One region of the Candidatus Thalassolituus haligoni genome, then DNA from elsewhere that is predicted to be linked to it. Evidence: predicted binding sites of a transcription regulator. Region 1 holds the regulator's gene; each other region holds the start of a gene.
What was found. Region 1 encodes FliA, which starts transcription of late flagellar genes. Its sites were predicted from a motif close to CTAAAGTTNNNNNNNNNNCNGCCGATA; they were not measured.
Positions count from the first base shown of each region.

Region 1 (7,009 bases):
TAATGCCATCCATCACTGGCATCTCGTAATCCATGGTAATCACATCAGGCTTGAGGGAATCATTCAGCTCAATGGCCTCACGACCGTTAGAAGCATCACCAATAACCGTCATACGCGGATCAGCATTTATAATGTCGGCAACCCTGCGGCGAAAAAAGCCGGAGTCATCTACCACCAGCACACGAATGGCCATAATCGCGAAGTCCCGTTAGCCCGGCCAATACCGGGCCTCTGCAAAAGAGAATGCGGCGGTCAAGCCGCCGAAGAATGACGAGCAGCGTAACGATTCAGCATGCTGGGTATATCCAGAATCAGAGCAATACGACCATCACCAGTAATGGTGGCTCCAGCCATACCCGCCGTGCCTTGCAGCATTTTACCAAGCGGCTTGATCACCACCTCTTCCTGCCCAATCAACTGATCCACCACAAATCCGACGCTCTTGGTGCCCACCGAGACCACCACCACATGTCCACTGGCATCCGCGCCAGAACTGGCCTCGCCACGAATCAGCCAACGCTTGAGATGAAACAGCGGAATCGGCCGGTTACGCACCACCACCACTTCCTGACCATCAACGATATTGGTCTGGGTCAGATCGAGATGGAAAATTTCGTTGACGCTGACCAACGGGAAGGCAAACGCCTGGTTTTTCAGCATCACCATCAAGGTCGGCATAATCGCCAGCGTCAACGGCACTTTGATACGGATGGTCGTGCCTACGCCTGGCTTGGAATCAATACTGATAATGCCATTAAGCTGGGTGATCTTGGTTTTCACCACGTCCATGCCCACGCCACGGCCCGAGACATCGGATATTTCTTCCTTGGTCGAAAAGCCGGGCGCAAAGATCAGGTTAAAACACTCCTGCTCCGTCAGCCGGTCAGCCGCATCCTGATCCATGACATTTTTTTCCACCGCCTTGCTGCGCAGTACTTCGGCGTCCATGCCCTTGCCGTCATCCTGAATCTGCAACAGGATGTGATCGCCTTCCTGCTCCGCCGACAGAATCACCAGCCCGACCCGTGGTTTGCCTGCGTGTTCCCGTTCTGCGGGTGTCTCGACACCATGGTCGACAGAATTCCGCACCAGGTGAACCAGTGGATCCGCCAGCGCTTCAACCAGGTTTTTATCCAGATCTGTGTCTTCGCCGCGCAATTCCAGATTAATTTCTTTTTTCAGCTGCCGGGCCAAATCACGCACCACGCGAGGAAAACGGCCAAATACTTTTTTGATCGGCTGCATCCGGGTTTTCATCACCGACGACTGTAAATCGCCCGTCACCACATCCAGATTAGCCACCGCCTTGGCCATGGATTCGTCCTGACTCTTCAGGCCCAGCCGTACCAGACGATTACGCACCAGCACCAGCTCGCCAACCATATTCATAATATCGTCAAGGCGCTTGGTATCGACTCGCACGGTTGTTTCAGAGGTTGCGTCTTTCTCTACTGCCTTGCGTCCGCTGTCGGCGGCTTTTGCCGCCGGTGTGGCAGCAGCATTGATCGGCGTTGGCGCAACGGCCTTGACCGGCTCAGGCTGGGCGACAGGAGCCACTGTTTCTACAGCGGCAGCAGTCGCCTCTGGCGTTGAGTTTGAGTCCGTCTCACTCTCAACGCTTCCAGCAAACGCATGCTTGCCCTTGCCATGCAGACGATCCAATAATTCTTCGAATTCGGAATCCGTTATTAGATCCGCAGACCGGGGCATAACCTCCGGCTCACTGCTTTCTGATGTTGTTCCCCGCTCACCGGATGCGTCATCTGCTGGCGACGCCGGAGTGCTGCTGTGTTTGCCCTTGCCATGAATCTGATCCAGCAGGGCTTCAAATTCATCTTCGGTAATTTCATCGCCACTCGCCGCCGATACCGCCGGCAAGTCAAACAGGTCGTCATCATCAGCCGCTGGCTCTGACACAGATGAGGTTGGCTCTGTTGCTACTGGTGTAGCGGCGTCACCATCCAACGCCGTCAACAGCTGTTCAAATTCATCGTCGGTAATATCGTGGTCGTCGACCAACCCAGTCGCAGGATTTGCTCCGCCGACAGTCATCGTTTCTGCGGCCTTGGTATCATTCACAGACTCAGCAACACCACCCACAACTTCAGCGTCCCCGGACTGGGGTTCCGCCAGCAGATGCAGCTGGTGTATCAGTTCAGGATCGGCAGACTGGGGCTGGCGGCTGGCACGGACGTCATCAAACATTTCGTTCACGCAATCCAGCGCCTGCAATACCACATCCATCAGATCAGCATTAACCCGACGCAAGCCGTTACGCAGGGTATCGAACACGTTTTCTGCGGCATGACAGCAATCTACCAGCGGCGATAGCTGTAAAAATCCGGCTCCCCCTTTGACGGTATGAAAACCGCGAAAGATAGCATTGAGCAGATCCTTGTCATCCGGACGCTGCTCGAGATCGACCAGCTGTTCAGATAACAGCTCGATAATCTCGCCAGCCTCTACCAGGAAATCCTGGAGGATCTCTTCATCAGCATCGAAGCTCATTCATCTGCCCCTTTAAAAACCCAAACTGGACAACAGGTCATCAACGTCATCCTGACTGGCGACCACGCCATCCACCGTTTTATCAATCTGTGGGCCTTCAGCAGCAATCGCAGAGACCTCGTCTTGTTTAACCAATTCCAGATCTGCATGTGTAATACCCGTAATGGAGTCGACCGTACCCGCCATCACCACCAGATTAACCAGCCGACTTTCCACATCCCGAACCAGCGTGGCCACTTTCTGAATCACCTGGCCGGTCAGATCCTGGAAGTCCTGAGCCAGCAGTATGTCGGAGAGCTGATCTTTCAACTCGCCGGACTGCTGTTGGCTAGTGGTCAAAAAAGCGTCGATATCCCGCGACAATACCCGGAACTCATCCGGCTTGAGTTCTTTGTTGAGAAATCGCTGCCATTGTTGCCCTAATGAACCGGCCCGATCCCGAATCGCAAGTGCCAACGGCATGCCGGCATCCACCAGATCCATGGTCCGATTAGCCGACTTGTTGGTCATCTCGATCACGTACTCAAGTTTGTCGGTCGCGCTTTCGATTTCTGACCCGGCACCCGGCGATTCGATGTTGAGGTTTTTGATGGCTTCGTGCAGTGCTCTGGTGAGTCGACCAATTTCTTCATACAGGGTCTTATCCCGTACATCATTCAGCTGATTCACCAGGGACACCGCATGACTGATTTCGCCGCGTTCAATGCTTTCCACCATCGACTGCGCCAGGTTTTTCATTGCCAGGCTGGTCGACTGCGCCAGTTGTTGCGAATTACTCTCGGACATGGGTAAACCCTGGAGTTAGCCTTCGACACGCTCAAAGATTTTTTCAATCTTTTCCTTGAGCACTGCAGCAGTAAATGGCTTCACGACGTAACCGTTAACACCAGCCTGAGCAGCCGCCACGATCTGCTCGCGCTTGGCTTCTGCTGTCACCATTAATACGGGCAAGCTTCGCAGGCGCTCGTCTGCCCTCACTTTCTTGAGCAAATCGATACCTGTCATACCTGGCATATTCCAGTCTGTTACCAGGAAATCGAAGTCACCTTGCTGCAGCATCGGCAAGGCGGTTGATCCATCATCTGCTTCTGCGGTGTTGGTAAATCCCAGATCGCGCAGCAAATTTTTAACGATGCGTCTCATCGTGGAAAAATCGTCAACGATGAGGATTTTCATGTTCTTGTCCAAAACGACCTCCAATAGTCGACTTTTCTAACAAGCCGTTTCTGATGCCCATTGATACCCGTAGTACTCAAGGACTCTACTGCAAGTGTAGACCCAGTCTGACGGTTATCCAGCAAGCCTGGAGAGTTTCCTGTTGTCGCCATGGCCAACCACTAACAACCGCAATCCCTGCGGTTTCATACTGTCAACAAGGGTATCGGCCAGACAGGGGAAAACTGAAAAAACAAGCACAAAAGACGGGAGCAGAACCCGCCCGTTGTATGAACTCAAGTCCGTATTGACTCCGTGTCGGGCGCACTCAACGTCGTACAGTCCCGATGGCAATGCGTCCTATCGATTCAGCTTGCCCAGCCACCCAGTCGAGCCTTTAACCGATGGGCCGCCTGACTGTGAATCTGACACACCCGGCTTTCACTCACTCCCAGTACGGCGCCTATTTCCTTGAGGTTGAGTTCTTCATCATAATAGAGCGATAACACCAGTTGTTCCCGCTCCGGCAGGCCGCGAATGGCATCCGCCAGCTGCTGCTGAAAGGCACTCCGTTCGATACTGTGGGACGGATCATCGCTGCTGGACAACAGGGCATCAACGCCATCAGTACCGTCGTTGTTTTCGAGCATTTCTTCATAGCTGAACAGTCGGCATCCAGCGCTGTCGCGCAGGATTGCGTGATAGTCGTCGGCACTCAGTCCCAGACGCTCAGCCACGTCACTGTCTTCCGCATCGCGGCCGGTTTCACCTTCTATTTGCTGGATCGCTTCACTGATCCGGCGGCTGTTGCGATGCACCGAACGTGGTGCCCAATCGCCCCGACGAATTTCATCCAGCATGGCACCCCGAATACGGATGCCAGCATAGGTTTCAAAGCTGGCGCCTTTGTCGCCATCGTATTTACGCGCTGCTTCCAACAAGCCAATCATGCCAGCCTGGATCAGGTCATTGACCTGCACCGAATCCGGTAGCCGTGCCATCATGTGATGGGCGATACGCTTGACCAGAGTCGCGTGCTCGTGCACACGCTCATCCACCTTGTGTTTTTCAACCTCGGTATAGGCGAGGCAACTGCTCCGATTCACAACTCACACTCCAACCTGTTGCTGCACCAGCCGATCAACAAAAAATTCCAGATGACCCCGTGGTGTCGTTGGTAATGGCCAGGCATCCACTTTTTTCGCCAGCGCCCGGAAGGCAATCGCCGCACGGGAACGGGGATAGGTTTCAATCACCGCTTTCTGACGCTGCACCGCCCGTTTGACGGCGTCGTCCTGGGGAACCGCGCCGACATACTGCAAAGCCACGTCGAGGAAGCGATCCGTCACCTTGGTGAGTTTGGCAAATAGCGCATGGCCGTCTTGTGGGGTACGAACCATATTGGCGACGATACGAAAGCGGAACATGCCGTAATCCCGACTTAACAACTTGATCTGGGCGTAGGCGTCGGTAATCGAGGTGGGTTCGTCGGTCACTACCAGCAATACTTCCTGAGCCGCACACACAAAACTGAGCACGGTATCGGAGATGCCCGCTGCGGTATCAACGATCAAGACGTCGATATCGTCGCCCAGCTCACTGAAGGCCTGTATCAACCCGGCATGCTCCCTATTGTTCAGCTGCGACAGTTTCTGGGTACCAGAGGCCGCCGGTACAATACGAATACCGCCAGGGCCACGAACCATGATGTCGCGCAGGTCACACTCCCCTGCCAGTACATTTTCAATGGTGCGGGCGGAACTGATACCCAACAGAATATCGATATTGGCCAATCCAAGGTCAGCGTCCAATACCACAACACGACGCCCCAGCTCAGCCAGTCCGATCGCCAGGTTGACGGAGACGTTACTTTTACCCACGCCTCCCTTGCCACCGCTGACTGCAATGACTTGAACAGGATGATTTGCCATATTAATGAACTCCTTGTTGGGAACCGGTCTGGCGACAATTGGCCAGACTCATGGCCTCTGCGGCCTGCCAGCGGGTACGCGCCATACGCGCCATTTGCTCCGCTAGCCTGACTAACTTGCCTGCATCCGGATAATGCAGGTCATCGGGAATCTTCGGGCCATCCGCAATCATCACTAATGGCAACCGGGTCAGGGCTGCCACACTCATGGCAGGCCCAAGACTGAAACACTCGTCCAGTTTGGTAAAAATACAGCCCGCCAGTCCGGCCGGTTTGAAGTGTTCATAATTTTCCTGCAAGCAACGTCCCTGACTGGTCAACGGCAAGGTCAGCAAGCAGCGCATGCGCGGACCACTGCCCTTGCAGGTACAGGCCTGCTTCAACATCGATAACTGTCCCTGAAACGATGGATCCTGACTCGCCAGGCCAGCGGTATCGACCAGCACCAGGCGCTTCTTTTTCTTACCCGTCAGTGTTTCCAGCGTCGCCGCCAAGTCTTCGCCTGGGGCCACGGTGTGTAATTCCACGCCTAAAATCCGGGCCACTGAACGCAACTGGTCATGCGCGGCAACGCGATAGCTGTCGATACTCACCAGCGCGACGGCATCAGCACCGTGTTGGATAACAAAGCGGGCGGCCAGTTTGCCAATGGTGGTGGTTTTTCCGGCACCGGTCGGACCCACAAGGGCAAAGACGCCACCTTTGTCGAGACTGCCCTGTTTGGCGACCGGCAAATCGACCGCCATCTGCCGCAACACTTGCTTCCAGGCCAGCCCCATGTCGTTCTGTTCTGTGACCTGCGAGACGATCCGATCCGACCAGGATGGTTCCAGCCCGACATCCTGGCAACGCTGCCACAGCTGGCTTTGCTTCCAAGTGATCGGACGACCAGTATCCCAGGCGCTGCCACCGTGGCTGACCATCCAGTTTTTTAATTCACTCAGTTCACCACTCATGCGTTCCATCATCTGGTGATACTGGCTGTCATTACTGCTGGCAGACGGCCGTGACGATTGCTCCCTGCCGTCTTCCAACACCGGTGTTGATGACGGTCGTGTTGACGGCTGTGCTCCTGCTCTGTCCGGCATGCTTACGGGGGTAAATTCAGGTAATGGCTCTCCAGCAGCGCGGGCACGCTGACGTTCACGGCTCATATCCTTGGCGCGCTCCAGTTCCCGCTGCAGTTCGAGCTGACGTTCAACCTCGACCGGATTCTGTTGCTCACTCTGGTAATCCAGCGCGGCGACCACTTCAAACCCCTCGGCGACTTTCTTGCTCGACAGAATGACGGCATCAGCCCCCAGATCCTGGGACACCAGCCGTAACGCCTGCTGCATATTGGTTCCCATGAAGCGTTTTACTTTCATAGCCACATCTCGCTCTGAATCATCAGGGATTTCCCCAATGCGGTTATCC
Region 1 covers NZ_CP139482.1:2,911,752-2,918,760, forward strand. Annotated here, with positions in the region: gene SOJ49_RS12940 (chemotaxis response regulator protein-glutamate methylesterase) at 1-193, opposite strand, end outside; gene SOJ49_RS12945 (chemotaxis protein CheA) at 253-2,508, opposite strand; gene SOJ49_RS12950 (protein phosphatase CheZ) at 2,521-3,294, opposite strand; gene cheY (chemotaxis response regulator CheY) at 3,310-3,696, opposite strand; gene SOJ49_RS12960 (RNA polymerase sigma factor FliA) at 4,032-4,721, opposite strand; gene SOJ49_RS12965 (MinD/ParA family protein) at 4,773-5,594, opposite strand; gene flhF (flagellar biosynthesis protein FlhF) at 5,596-6,960, opposite strand.

Region 2 (7,009 bases), 1.8 Mb from region 1:
AACAGCGCCGCTCACAGCGCCGCCTACGACACCTGGAAAACCGCTGAGCTGTTCTGTTTTATTGTGAACCGCTACAAGGATCTGGGTGGCTGGCCACTGGCGATTGAACCCGGCGTACAGCTAGACTGAACGATACTGCACCGTGCCGCCGCTGAGCGTAACAGCGCAGCGGCTTAACACCATCCTTCGTGACACCACGATCATGCTCTATCCGTTATGTGAGATTCCCCTTGGACTACGAATTCTGGTTTGAAGGCAATAAGCCTGTTGCCCGCCTTGATGAAGAGCATTCTCTGATTGGCAACTGGCTGACCGATGAGATCGGTGACGATCTGAAGCACCTGCGGGCACTGATCACCACGGCGGAGTTACTGCAATCCGGTGGTTTGCGAGATTATCGCTGGCAGGGAAAAGAAACAATTTTGCAAATAACGCAACACGAGGTCGATATCTCATCCAACGCCTTGATGTTCGATGAAGACCTTGATCTGGAAGATGAATCCCTGACGCTACACGATTACGATCTGACCGCAGGCTGCGGGCTTGAAGACTTTATCGAGCTGATGCAAGCCTGGAAAGAATTTATCGCCAGCTGAACCACTCCGGGAATCCCGATGCACACACACGCCGACTACCGTATACGGCTGGCGCAACCCGCCGACGCCAACGTCTGTTTTGCTATTGAAAACAGTGCCTATCAAGGTGATGAAGCCGCAACGCTGGAGAAAATTCGCCTGCGTATCGAACGTTATCCCCAAGGGTTTCTGGTACTGGAGTTGGCCGGAGCCATCATCGGTTTCGTCAATTCCGGCTGTTGTTTCAAGGTGGCGATGGACAACGAAGCGTTCAAGCAACTGGCAGGCCACGATCCGCAAGGCCCGGAAAATGTCGTGATGTCGGTGGTGATTCACCCGGTATGGCAGCGTCATGGCTGGGGTCGTACGCTGTTGCTCAATTACATTGAGCATATGCGCCGTCTCGGCAAGCAACGTATTCATCTGATGTGTCGCAGCCAACACATCCGTTTTTATCAGCGTGCTGGCTTTATTTACCAGTCCGAATCCGCCTCCAGCCACGGCGGTTTGCAATGGCATGAAATGCAGCTGGAACTTGCCTAAGCAGTTGCCCGACCGACAGCATCAGGATTCACCCCCACTATCGTTTAACCAATCACTCTTGTTCACCCAACCACTCTTGTTCACCCAACGACGGTTGTTCACCCAACGGCGCTTGTTCAACGCGCCCGGTAAATAATACCGGGGTGGCACTGCACCATCTCAAAATACTCACCCAGGTTATTCAGACTCTCCGACGCCCCAAGCACCAGATAGCCTTGCGGATTCAAGCTGCCATGCATACGTTTGAGAATGTCGTACTTCAGATCAGCAGAAAAATAGATCAGTACGTTACGGCAATAAATCACATCAAACTTGCCCAGCCCGGTAAAGCTCTGCTGCAAATTCTGCTGGCGAAAATCCACTCGGCTCTTGATCTTCTGATCAATCTGCCAACGATCACCATCCCGTGGGTGAAAATAGCTTTTCAGATGCTGCTCGTTCATACCACGACGAATAGCCAGCTGCTGATAAATACCGTCTTTCGCCTGCGCCAGCGAACTGGGAGAGATATCGGTCGCCAGAATCCGCTCACCGGTTGCCAGGCTGCCAGGAGAACGTTTGCGAAACTCTTCAATCTCGATACTGAGCGAATACGGTTCCTGGCCCGTTGAACAAGCAGCAGACCAGATTTTTAACGGGCGGCGCAACCCGGCCAATTCCGGCAATAAACGCTCACGAAACACCCGGTACGGATGTTCATCGCGAAACCACAGCGTCTCGTTGGTGGTCATAGCGTCAATCACCAGCTCCTGCAAGCGTCGATTGCCGTTGAGCGTGCTCAGCAAGTCGGAAATCGAGCTCAGGTTGTGCTGCTCCAGCAATCGCCGCAGACGACTGCTGACCAGATATTCCTTGCCATCGCCCAGCATGATGCCGCTGGATTGCTCCAGCATGTCCCGAAACCGGAGATACTCATCTGCAGTGATCTGGAGTGTCATACTCAGTCCTGAAAAAATTCGGCGTTAAACGCCACTTAACTTATGGAAAACCGTCATTCAATCGCGATCCAACCTGTTGCAACCGTCTTATCCTGGCCGAGCCGGCTCAGCAAGACTGAACCCGAATAGCCACCTGTCCAGCCAAGACGTCAGGATCAAATTTGGCGATAAAATCATCGGCCCCCACCTTTTCCACCATCGCCTTGTTGAATACACCGCTCAACGAGGAATGCAGCACCACATGAAAACCGGCCATTCGTGAATCAGCACGAATGCGAGTCGTCAGTGTATAACCATCCATTTCCGGCATTTCAATATCAGATACCATCATCATATAAACGTCTTGCAAGCGCTCACCCCGCTCCGCGATACCGTACAGATGCTCCCAGGCCTGACGACCATCATTCATCGATACCACTTCCACACCCAGATTTTCCAGACAACGGGTAATCTGTTTACGGGCAATCTTGGAATCGTCCACGATCAGCACCCGGTGTGCTTTCGCGCGCTGATGCACCTCTGCTGAAATAAGACCGGCACTGATTTCTTCATTGATCGGAGAAACTTCTGCCAGAATTTTCTCCACATCAATAATTTCCACCAACTGCTTGTCCACCTGTGTCACCGCCGTCAGGTAGTGTTCTTTACCCGTGCCCCGTGGTGGTGGATGGATCTCTTCCCAGTTCATATTGATGATGCGCTCAACACCACCAACCAGGAACCCCTGAGTCTTGCCGTTGTACTCGGTAATAATCACAAATGCATTATTCAGATCGCTCAACCCCGCATTCCCCGTTGCCAGCCCCATATCCATGATCGGGATCGTGCCCGATCGAATATGCGCCACACCGCGAACGACAGGATTACTGCCCGGCAAAACAGTCAGCTTGGGGCACTGTAGTACCTCCTTCACCTTGAACACGTTAATGCCGTAAACCTGTCGCCCGTTTACACGGAACAGCAACAGCTCCAGCCGGTTGGCACCGACCAACTGGGTTCGCTGGTTAACCGCATCTAACACACCAGCCATAAAAAGCTCCCGAAAAGTTATCCGGCACAGCCCTTGCAAAACCTCTGTCAGGTTCAACAAGCGCTGCTTAATCGCCAGAATCATGACGTTTACATCAGTCACCTAAAAGCATAGTAGAGAACCAGACAGTGCGTCGGATAATTGTTTTACTCCTGATATGCCAACCTCTCTGGGCTGATAAACTCCAGACTGCGGCGCTTTGGACGACTGAATCCTGGCAGGCAACACTGCAACACCAGTTGCTGCAGCAGTGGACAGACATCAGTGGCGACGCCCATGGCAACCGGGTTTCGCTGGTGGGACTCAGCCCCGACTATCAACTGCCCGCCTGCAGCCAGGCGCTGAATATCGAGCTGGCCCGGCCACTGCAACCGGGGCGTAATGGTGTTGAGCTGCGCTGCGCCTCGCCCTGGTGGCAACAATTTGTCGCGGTCGAACTGCACGTGATGGAAAGCGTCGCCATTCTGACGCAAGCCGCTCGTTCTGGTGACAGCACCGCCAGCGCCAGCATCCAGTTTGTGCAACAAGATCTGGGCAATCTGCAACAAGGCTATATCCGCAACCCGGAACAACTGCAGGATATGGAGTTTCGCCGGAACCTGCGCCCAGGCACCGTAATCACCCCGGACATGCTGATCTCAAAATTGCTGATAGAGCGCGGTGCGCTGGTGCGTATTCACCTGCAGCGGGGTGCCATCCAGCTGCAAACCGAAGGCGACGCCCTGAGCCAAGGCCGCAAGGGCGACACCATTCGAGTACGTAACCGCCGTTCCGGCAAGACCCTCACCGCCGAAGTCATCGGCCCCGGAGAGGTCACTATCCGTTAGCCGCTTGAATCAACCGATGACTTTTATGGCAGCGCGCACACGCGCGAATAGCAGCAAATCGACAGACTGCAAAAAAAATCAAAAAATACTAAAGTCTTTTGGCAAACCGCCGATACAGACATGGCAGGGGTTTATACAATGCAATGGTTTGGAGATTTCACAATGAATATCAACAAGTTAACAGGTGCCATCGACACCGGTAGTCGCGCTTCAGCGAAAACCGCCGATGCCACCAGCCCAATGTCAGCCAAGGGTGATCCAGCCTCCGGCACCCAGAATGCCAGCTACAGCGATCAGGTCAAACTGAGCGCCAGCAGCAAAAGCATCCAGCAGGTTGAGGCTGAAATCAGTGCCATGCCTGAGGTGAACGATGCCGCCGTCGACCGCATCAGAGCCGCCATCGACAGCGGTGAATACAAAATCGATTATGAAAAACTGGCAGGAAAAATGCTGGACTTTGAAGGACGCCTGAACTGAGCATTAAATAGCCATGAATTCTACTGCCAATGTGTACCTGCCAACGCCGGAATGTCATCAGCTGCGCCAGCTGTTGCTTGATGAACTGGCCCTGGGACGCCTGCTACAACACCAACTGGAGCAGGAAGGCCAGCTACTGGCCCGCATGGAGCCTGAACAACTGCAACGTGCCGGACAATCCAAGTCGGCGATATTGCAGCGCATGAAGGAACAGACCAAACAACGCATGGACTGGATGAGCCAGCAACAACTGCCGCTGGCGGCCGATTTTCTCCAGCATCCACAGATCCGCCAGCAGCCAGAGATTGCCCGCTTGTGGCAACAGCTTGCCGCTCAATATCGTCATAACCGCGATCGTTCCATCCAGCTGAACGAACTGGTTCTCACCGCCAAGCGCCGTATCCAGCAGCGTATCCATATTTTACGTGGCCAACCCGATCGCTCGCCATTGCTCTACACTGAAACAGGCCAGGGCAAATCGGCACGCCGAGGCCAGGGCTACATTCAGGCCTGACCGCCTTCTTTCTTCCAACGCCTACCCCTGCCAGGAGGTTACGTGTGACATCCCCAGCCCGCGTTCCGGCAAACAAGACACCTGACAATCCGCCGCAGGACTGCGCCCTGGATCAGGACGAAGACATCTACGGCGCGCTCCGCAGCCTGGTATTGCTGCAAGCGCCGGTAAGAGTACTGATTGACGACCAAACAACCGCCTTCTGTGCTCAAATAACCGATGTGCAGCTGAATAATCGCAGCTTTTTTATGACCCGGTTACAACCAGATAAAGGCAATGATCTGATCCGTCAGGGCAAACGCTTCCGCATTGATTGTGACAACCAGGGCATTCGTATTCGCTTCGTCGCCGACGGCCGTCTGCGCTACCAAAGTGCTGAACAACAGTATCGTGGTGAATTCCCCAGCCAGGTTGAATACCTGCAACGGCGCGATGCCTACCGGGTCAATGTGCCAGCGGCCCACTATCTGGTGGTCGAGATACCGGATCAGCACCCGACACCCGACGAGCAGACAGCTCCGCGCTATCGTTATAAAGGAAGGCTGCAGGATTTATCAGAATCCGGCTTCAAAGCCTGTTTTGAAGGTGATATTCAAGCTGATTTGAAACAACTGAATTTGATTGCCGCCGCCATCGTGCGCTGCAACGAACAACACTACCTGGATTGCGGGTTGGAACTACGCCACCTGATGCTCGATAGCGCTGGCAATACCCTCGCCGGATTTGTATTTACCCGGATTTCCTCTGCTGCCCGCCGTTATATATACCGTCTGACCACCGACTTTCAGTGGGAAGAACGGCAATTCAAAATTGCACCCTCATAACGTTTGTAGCCCTGGTATTGACTACCGCCCGGCCCAGACTGCCCTCCGTGGCTGTCCGCATATCGAGGCCGGAGCAATACACTGCGCTACAACCAGGCTTTTACACCTAACACCCACTCGGTACTGGCACGTTCTCCAAGGATGCCAGCGGTGCCACCATAATGATGGCTGCGTTCGACACCGAAGTAGGGTGCAAACCGGCGACTGAATTCGTAACGTAACCGGGCACCAAACTGAGTGCTGTTCAGCCCCTGACCAAACGCTCCTTCCGGGTCACGCTTACCGGTTGCCGTTAAAGCACCATCCAATCCGAGTATCCAGCGCTGGGTAAACAACAGGTCGTATTCGGCCTCCAGCTCCAGTTGCGTGACGCCCTGCTTGCCGACAAACAGCATGGCCTGGCTTTCAAACCAGTACGGAGCCAGGCCCTGAAAACCGACACCAACCCAGTTACGATCCAGATCATCCGAGCTGTCATGTCGCACCCCCAGTTGGGTATTCCAGAACGCGGTCAGGGCATGCCTCCAGTACACGCCCAGCTCGGCATCGGTAGCACCGTCCTGGCGCTCGCCATCGAATTGCACAACCGCTCGTTCCCAGGTAGTGCCGTACCAATATTCGCCACTCAGACGCTGAGAAGTATCACCGTCGTGCCGAGACAATTCGAGGTTGTCGATCATCAGCGCAGAAAACCGATGTTCATCGGCAAAATGCAGCTGACGGGGGCCTTTCCTGGCGTAGGGGCCAGAGGTCAGGGTGTAACCGCCGGAATAGGCATTCGGATCGCGGGCATTGGTCGGCGCTGAACCACCTTGCACCTGCATACTGGAATGATCCATCTGGCCATGATCCATATTTTCATGGTTCATGCCTTCGTGATTCATACCTTCGTGGTTCATACCTTCGTGAAGCATCTCGCCTTGATTCATCATGGAATGATCCATCTGGCTATGATCCATATTTTCATGGTTCATGCCTTCGTGATTCATACCTTCATGGTTCATGCCTTCGTGGGGCATCTCGCCTTGATTCATCATGGAATGATCCATCTGGCCATGATCCATATTTTCATGGTTCATGCTTTCATGGTTCATGCCTTCGTGGTTCATACTTTCGTGAGGCATCTCGCCTTGATTCATCATGGAATGATCCATCTGGCCATGATCCATATCTTCATGGTTCATGCTTTCATGGTTCATGCCTTCGTGGGGCATGCAATTGGCATCACCAGCCTGGCATTCCATACCAGACATCATGGTGCTGGTTTCTGCCCAGCTAATG
Region 2 covers NZ_CP139482.1:1,141,360-1,148,368, reverse strand. Annotated here, with positions in the region: gene rnt (ribonuclease T) at 1-129, shown strand, start outside; gene SOJ49_RS05235 (YacL family protein) at 231-596, shown strand; gene SOJ49_RS05230 (GNAT family N-acetyltransferase) at 615-1,118, shown strand; gene SOJ49_RS05225 (protein-glutamate O-methyltransferase CheR) at 1,235-2,056, opposite strand; gene SOJ49_RS05220 (chemotaxis protein CheV) at 2,163-3,086, opposite strand; gene flgA (flagellar basal body P-ring formation chaperone FlgA) at 3,215-3,913, shown strand; gene flgM (flagellar biosynthesis anti-sigma factor FlgM) at 4,076-4,390, shown strand; gene flgN (flagellar export chaperone FlgN) at 4,404-4,904, shown strand; gene SOJ49_RS05200 (flagellar brake protein) at 4,949-5,728, shown strand; gene SOJ49_RS05195 (copper resistance protein B) at 5,815-7,009, opposite strand, start outside.
Region 2: flgM (flagellar biosynthesis anti-sigma factor FlgM) is a predicted target of FliA. The motif match lies at 4,002-4,028, and genes of this name have one in related genera.

Region 3 (7,009 bases), 1.7 Mb from region 1:
GCTCCGCAATGGATATTTCGTCGTGCAAGGGCAATTCGCCGCGAGCAAAAATTAGCATGTCGCGCACCTGATGTTCGAGATGGCGTAACCGCTCCATCAGCTTGCCAGCAAAACGTTCACGGGAAGCATCGTTCAGTTCGACATCAGCCAGATGTCCGGCATAGAGTGTCGCGGCGGCAAGCGGAGTGCGTACTTGGTGCGCCAGTGACGCCACCATGCGCCCCATCGACGACAGTCGCTGATGCTGGGCCAGCTTGCCTTGCAAGGCGCGGGTTTCAGTCATATCAGTGAGCAACACCAGCTGACCGGGTTGCTGGGTCATGGGGGTGGTACGAATCAGTACCCTGCGGCCATTCACCAGCGAGACTTCGTGGCCATCATCATGACGCGGTGCAAAGCAGCGCTGGATAACCCGACGCCAGCGTTGACCAACCAGACTGTCGACGTCGGCCAGCCGTGCCAGCAGTTGTTCAGCGACTGGATTGGCCTTGGCAACGCAACCGTTCTGATCCAGCAGCAGTACACCGGCAGGTAGCAGAGTCAGCAGCTGTTCCAGTTGATTGGCCAGACGCTCTTTTTCTGCCAGTTCTCGCATTCGCTCGGCAGATACCTGAGCCAGTTCGCCGCTCAGTTGTTCAACCTGGCTTTCAAGTTGCTCGCAGGAGTCCGTCAGCTGCTGTGACATGCGACTGAACATTTGTAACGTGTGCTGCAGCCCTTGGCGTTCCTGATTGCGACCGCCAGCCGTCATCGCCATAACTGCGGCGGTGTCTTCGACGGTTGGGGCGACATGGGTTTGAACCGAATCGATACGGGCTGTGGACATCGTCATAAACACCTCACCATTCTGCATTTCTATCGCCAATAAATCAGCGTTCAGGCAGATAAAGCAAAGGCTGTGCCCACTTCTAAAATAAATTTAACTTATTGATATTTATTGACTTTTTATATGGTGATTTTTTATCCGCCAAGATACAGGCATAAAAAAACCGGCTCTACGCCGGTTTTCTATCACTGCAATACCAACTCACCGAAGGGTCAGGCAAAGTCTTTTTCCTTACGTTGCAAGTTGTACTTGCGCATTTTTTCGACCAGGGTAGTACGGCGAATATTGAGTTTTTCAGCAGCACGAGCAACGACACCATTGGCATCATCCAGCGCCTGCTGTATCAATGATGATTCCAGGTCGGACAAATATTCACGCAGATCCAGTCCGTTCACGGGTAATAACGCGGCGCTCTCCAGATTGGCTGGCGGCATCATTTCCTGAGCGAGGTCATCACCAGGCTCACTCGCTGCGGCCAACGCTTCTTCTTCATCGTCTTCAAAGTGGCGGAATTTTTTCGGCAATTCGTTGACCCCCACCACACCGTACGGGAAAAGGATCGCCAGTCGTTCGACCAGGTTAGCCAGCTCACGAACGTTGCCGTGCCATTCGTGACGACACAACGACATGATCGCCGCAGAGTTGAAGCGAATTGAGCCTCGTTTTTCGTTCTCCAGACGAGCGATCAGTTCATTCAACAACAGCGGCAAGTCTTCAACCCGCTCCCGTAATGACGGCATTTCGATAGGGAAGACATTCAGACGGTAATAAAGGTCTTCACGGAAGCCGCCGTCTTCAATCATGTTTTCGAGATTTTTGTGGGTCGCGGCAATAATGCGCACATTGGCTTGCAGTGTCTTATTGCTGCCAACCCGCTCGTAGGTATGTTCCTGCAACACTCGCAAAATCTTGACCTGCATACTCAATGGCATATCGCCAATTTCATCCAGGAACAAGGTGCCGCCTTCGGCCAGCTCAAAGCGTCCGGGACGGCTGGCAATCGCACCGGTAAAGGCACCTTTTTCATGCCCGAACAACTCACTTTCCAGCAACTCTGCCGGAATGGCGCCACAATTAACTGGTACAAACGGTTTGTTACGCCGACTGGAATGATAATGGAGGTTACGGGCGACCACTTCCTTGCCGGTGCCTGATTCTCCCAGAATCAATACACTGACGTCTTTATCTGCCACCTGCATGATCAGCTCACGTACCTGCTGAATATGGCGACTGGTGCCGACCAGGCTGCGGAACAGCTGGATGTCACGTCGCTCACTGCGGCCTTCACTATGGGAATATTGTTCGCGATAAAGCTGGCAGCGGTGCAGGCTGTCTAGCAATTTGTTGTAACTGGGAGGAGATTCTACGGTGGCGATCACCGAGCGACGTACGGAGTCCGGGAGACGATCCAGTCCGTGATCACGGCCAAGACAGATAATCGGTGCTGACTTGTCCCACTGGTAAACGGCTGTCATAACACCATGGAACAGGCCTCGACTGTCATCACCGACCAGCACAGCCGAAATATCCTGGCTGTTTTTGGCACGGCGACTGACTTCTTCCTGCCAGTGCTGACTGTCACTGACGATGACTTCTTCCCCGAGAAAATCAAGGATCACCTGCATATCGTGACGACGCTGGTGATCGTCATCGATCAGCAGAATTTTAATTTCTCTCCACATACGCAATCTTCCTTTATTTCAGGCAGTGCCTTATTCCACTTCCACTAAAAAACAGCGAATTCTCGTTGTCTGTTGATGGCTTGACCGGGAGTTGACTGGATAACCAGGGATACTGTCCGTCTGTTCACAAGAGCACTGAACTGTTATTTTTTATTTTTGGTGTCATCCAATTGACTCATGTTGCTCAGTTAAGTGCGTATTTTTGACGAAGTCAAATAATCGACGCAGCAATTCGCCACAAACGTATCTGACGTAACATTAGCACGACGGCAGACTACCCTAACGCCCTATTGTCTTACAATACCTGAAATAAGTATTAGTAATATCAATGACTAACAGACGCCTGGAAGATGACACCCACCATCACCCAAATGTTCGTGGTTGCCCGTCAGGTCGCACTGGTCAGGCCGAGATGTGCGTATTTTCACCCTGATAGCCTGAGAGCGGCTCGCGATTCCCCGAATGAGTCAAATAATCGTCGCGAATACCATCCCAGCCACGTTTGACTTCCAGCATCAAGCTCATGACTTCTTCAATCATGTCGGTATCGTTTGCTCTGGTTGCCTGTAACAGGCGGCGATTCATGTAGTCGTACAGTCGCTCAAGATTAGCGGAAATCTCTCCGCCAGAGCTGTGATCCAGACTGCTTTGCAAGGTGCTGATAATTTCCATAACCCGACCCAACAGGTTGGCTTTGGTAGCCATATCACCCCGTTTAATGGCCCCCTTGCTTTGGGCCATACGGGTTAATGCGGCTTCCATCAGCAGTTGGATCAGGCGATGAGGATCGGCATCCAGTACTTCTGAGGTCGTGTTCACTCGCTGGTATTGCTTGGCGCCCGATGGGTACATAGGGTCTGCTCCTTCCATTGTTGTTCAGCTTCTGTTGGCTGTAGCGGCCAAACCGGCGTTTTCTTTAACAAGAAGGTTGCCGAATTAAGCGATCAAGCACATGCGCCGGGCATCCGCTGGCGGCAAACTACTTCCGCCAGCCCGGTAAAAAGTGACCTTCCCTGCCACCAAAAAACAAAAAACTCTTTACAAATCATAATGATAAAAGATGGCACAAGCTCTGCTTAGGCTATCAGCAGATGGTTGCTGTCAATCGCCTGATAACCTGGGGAGCCTGCTAATGATCGGCTTGCCGTTACATCGGATCTGAATCACCAGCCACGGAATCCACATCGCCGGGGTATTTACGAGGGCATTTTCATGGCAAACCTGTTGCCACAATTAACCTTCCAGGGATCAACATCCCATGCTTCCGCTTCGATACGGGCGCGATCGTTGTATATGGCCGCCAGCTTCGCTTACGCCCAGGCTGTTGAAGATCAGGATACCTTGACACTGCAACGGGCTTTGATACAGGCAGAACAGGCTTATCAGCTGCAGCCGGAAGATCTTCAGATTATTAATCTGTTAGGCCGTATTTGTATGCGTCAGGGCCAGTTGATACATGCCAGGGATTGGATAGAAGTTGGCCTTGCCATCAAACACACTAGCCCGAGTCTGCTGTACAGCGCCGGGCTGATCGAACTGGAAGACCGACGACCAGCTGTGGCTGAAGACTACTTTTTGCGTTCCTCACAGCTGTCCAGAGTGGCCACCCGAGCGCCTTTTTACCTCGCCCATGTGCGTCTGCAACAAGGAAAATACGCAGCGGCTTTTGAGGATTATCGTCAATTGGTGCGTATCCACCGCGATGATATATTGCTGCAGAGTCGCTTGCTTGAAGCCGCAGCCGGTGCCAGCGTTGATGGCTATTGCCCGGAACTGGCAGCCGAGGTGGTCGATTATCTGCAATTGCCAGGTGATGTTTCCTCTCTGGCCAGGCTGGCGACACAGCTGTTGCAATGCCGCTTTCAGGATCTTCAACAACACGCCCTGTTAGGCATTAACCAACTGACACAAGAACCGCTGCTGCTCGCCAGCTTGCACCACATAGCCCTCAGTCATCCACTGTTGGAGCGCCATCTGACCCAAATGCGATTCAGCCTCCTGCAGGGCTGCATTCATACTCTGGAGCTGGACACTCAATACCTGCCGCTGGTGCTGGCACTGATTAGCCAAACCGGGATAAACGGAGGTTGTTGGGCCGAAACTGATGATGAAGCCAGGCAACTCCAACAGCTGACCCGATTATTGGAGTATTGGTTGGAGCAGGCAGCAGACCAGCAGGATTCAATACTGCCAGCGCTGCTCATGCTGCTGATGTACCGACCGCTGACAGCAACCGGCTTGCTCGACAAACTGTTTGCCATCCCAGATGACTGGCCCGAGCCACTACGGCATTACCTCATCACCCAGATCGATAACGAACAGCGTCAACGTTTGCATCGCCCAGTCATTCCGACCTTTGGTACGCCAGATCAGGCGCTGATTTCCCCGCCGACCTCCAGCCAAAGCGCCACTCGGAACCAGACCCTGCAGGCTGATAACTGCCTGTTTTATCCTCGCTGGCGTCCATTGCAACAGCATCCGCAAGGGAATTATTTTAGTCACCTAAAGTGCCTGTTCCCAATGGCTCTGGCTGCTCTCTCGATCCCCACAGAGCACACAGAGGAACTCTTGGTAGCGGGATGCGGAACCGGTCGGGAGGCCCTCAAACTGGCCCAAAAATTCACTCCCTTGAACATCACCGCCATAGACCTCAGTCGTGAGGCATTAAGTTATGGCCGTGCACACCAGACCGATAGAGAGGTGTCGATTGACTGGATGCAGGGAGATTTACGCCAGATCAGCTGGCTGGGAAAGCAGTTCGATGCCATTGAATGTGGTGGCGTACTCCAGCAGTTGCCCAACCCTCTGAGCGGGTTGCTGGCACTGGCCGAAGTACTGAAACCAGGAGGGGTGATCAAAATCACCTTGCACAGCCGGATAGCAAGGCAAGGAATCACTCGCCTGCGCCAGCAACTGGACACAACAGCCATTACATCTGTCACCGGATTGCAGCAGCTACGCTACGCCTTGATGGAAACCGCTCTGGCAACCACTGCAGGCCTCTCGGAACAACAGTGCCAGCAGTTGCTGCAACGACCGGATTTTTACAGCCTCAGCGGTTGCTACGAGCTGCTGTGCCACAACCAAGAGCAGTTATTTGATATCGGCGATGCCATCAGCTGGCTGGCTAACGCCGGACTGCGCTGGGTAGGCATGCAGGCTCAGCCAGAAGCCGAGCAGCTGGCCCGACAGACTTACGGCTGTCCGGCCAGTGAACTGACACCGGAACAGTGGCAGCTTCTGGAAAATCAGTCACCTGCGTTGTTTATCGGCAGGTACCAGTTTTATGCCATCAAACCTGCCCATGACCTGTGACGGCCGATGACAGATCAACGGATGGTATTGATCCAGTCCGGCAAATCAGCTGTCAGTACTGAACGCCTTGGATCCAGCGTCAAACGTACCGCTAACATAAATCCGAATTCATTAAACTCGGGCGACAAGCCATAGAAGACTCCCCCGCCCAGCTGGGCATGAGGGTCGGTTTGTACCATGCCCAGCAATTCTAAACCGAGATACATACCGCCAACCTTATTGTTGGTATAAAACTCCGAACACAGGTTACTTTCCAGTGGCAATAAAGGTGCGCAGTCTTCCTGATGCTGCTGGTAACCAAAGTTAACCTTACCCTGAACCACAAAATCGCGCTGTTCTCGCGTCAGTGCTGTCAGTTCACCACCGTATTTAAACAGCTGCTGCGGACTGAAATAGCCCCCATGCCCCAGAGTAAATTTGCTCAGATTACGGTCAAAACGCTGAAATTTGAAGGTTGGCCCGAGCGTGATACGTTCCCAATCGTCGTTGCTCCATTGCTTTTGCGCCGCCAGATTGAATTCCATTTCGTCATTGGACGCCACTCGCGTACCCGATAACGAGGCACTTTTCAAACCCGCCGATGCGCCAAAATCCTTACCCAGTCCCAAGAAAACCCGCGCTGAAAATCCCTGGCTGTCGACGGCTCCCCAGGAAATGCCTTCGTAAGGGTCATACAAGCCGACGTACGACAGAATCGACTCCTTTATAGGATGGGAAAACAGCTCAAGATTGATATTGCCGCGCTGCATCTGGTAATCCAGCCCCAGATATCCCTGGGTACGTGGCGAGATCGGGGCATTGCTGGGGGTCAGACCAATGGCAAAGTAAGGTGATATACGCCCTTCGTAGCGATAATTCAGCAGCAGGTCGACAGCATTATTAATCTCGGTTGTTGGCGAGTATTGATACGTTTCTTCCTGACCTGGATAGCTACCGACCAGGGCAAAATCCTGCAATGTGCCGCTATTCAAAGTCACACCAGAGAGCTGCAAGTCAAAAATATGACGACGATAACTGAATTCACCATTGAGTAACGGTAAACGCTGGGTATCCAGCTGACTGGTGCCACTGTCGCCCGACCGGAAATAGAACAGCATCCCTCCCAGCAAAGCGGGAGACCCCACACCTTGCAGTTCCGGATACTGCTCCGGAGCCTCGTCGTAAGCGGTTCGATAATGCCCGGTAT
Region 3 covers NZ_CP139482.1:1,255,972-1,262,980, reverse strand. Annotated here, with positions in the region: gene SOJ49_RS05730 (PAS domain-containing sensor histidine kinase) at 1-832, opposite strand, end outside; gene SOJ49_RS05725 (sigma-54 dependent transcriptional regulator) at 1,039-2,508, opposite strand; gene fliS (flagellar export chaperone FliS) at 2,911-3,360, opposite strand; gene SOJ49_RS05715 (methyltransferase domain-containing protein) at 3,721-5,823, shown strand; gene SOJ49_RS05710 (cellulose synthase subunit BcsC-related outer membrane protein) at 5,838-7,009, opposite strand, start outside.
Region 3: fliS (flagellar export chaperone FliS) is a predicted target of FliA. The motif match lies at 3,402-3,428, and genes of this name have one in related genera.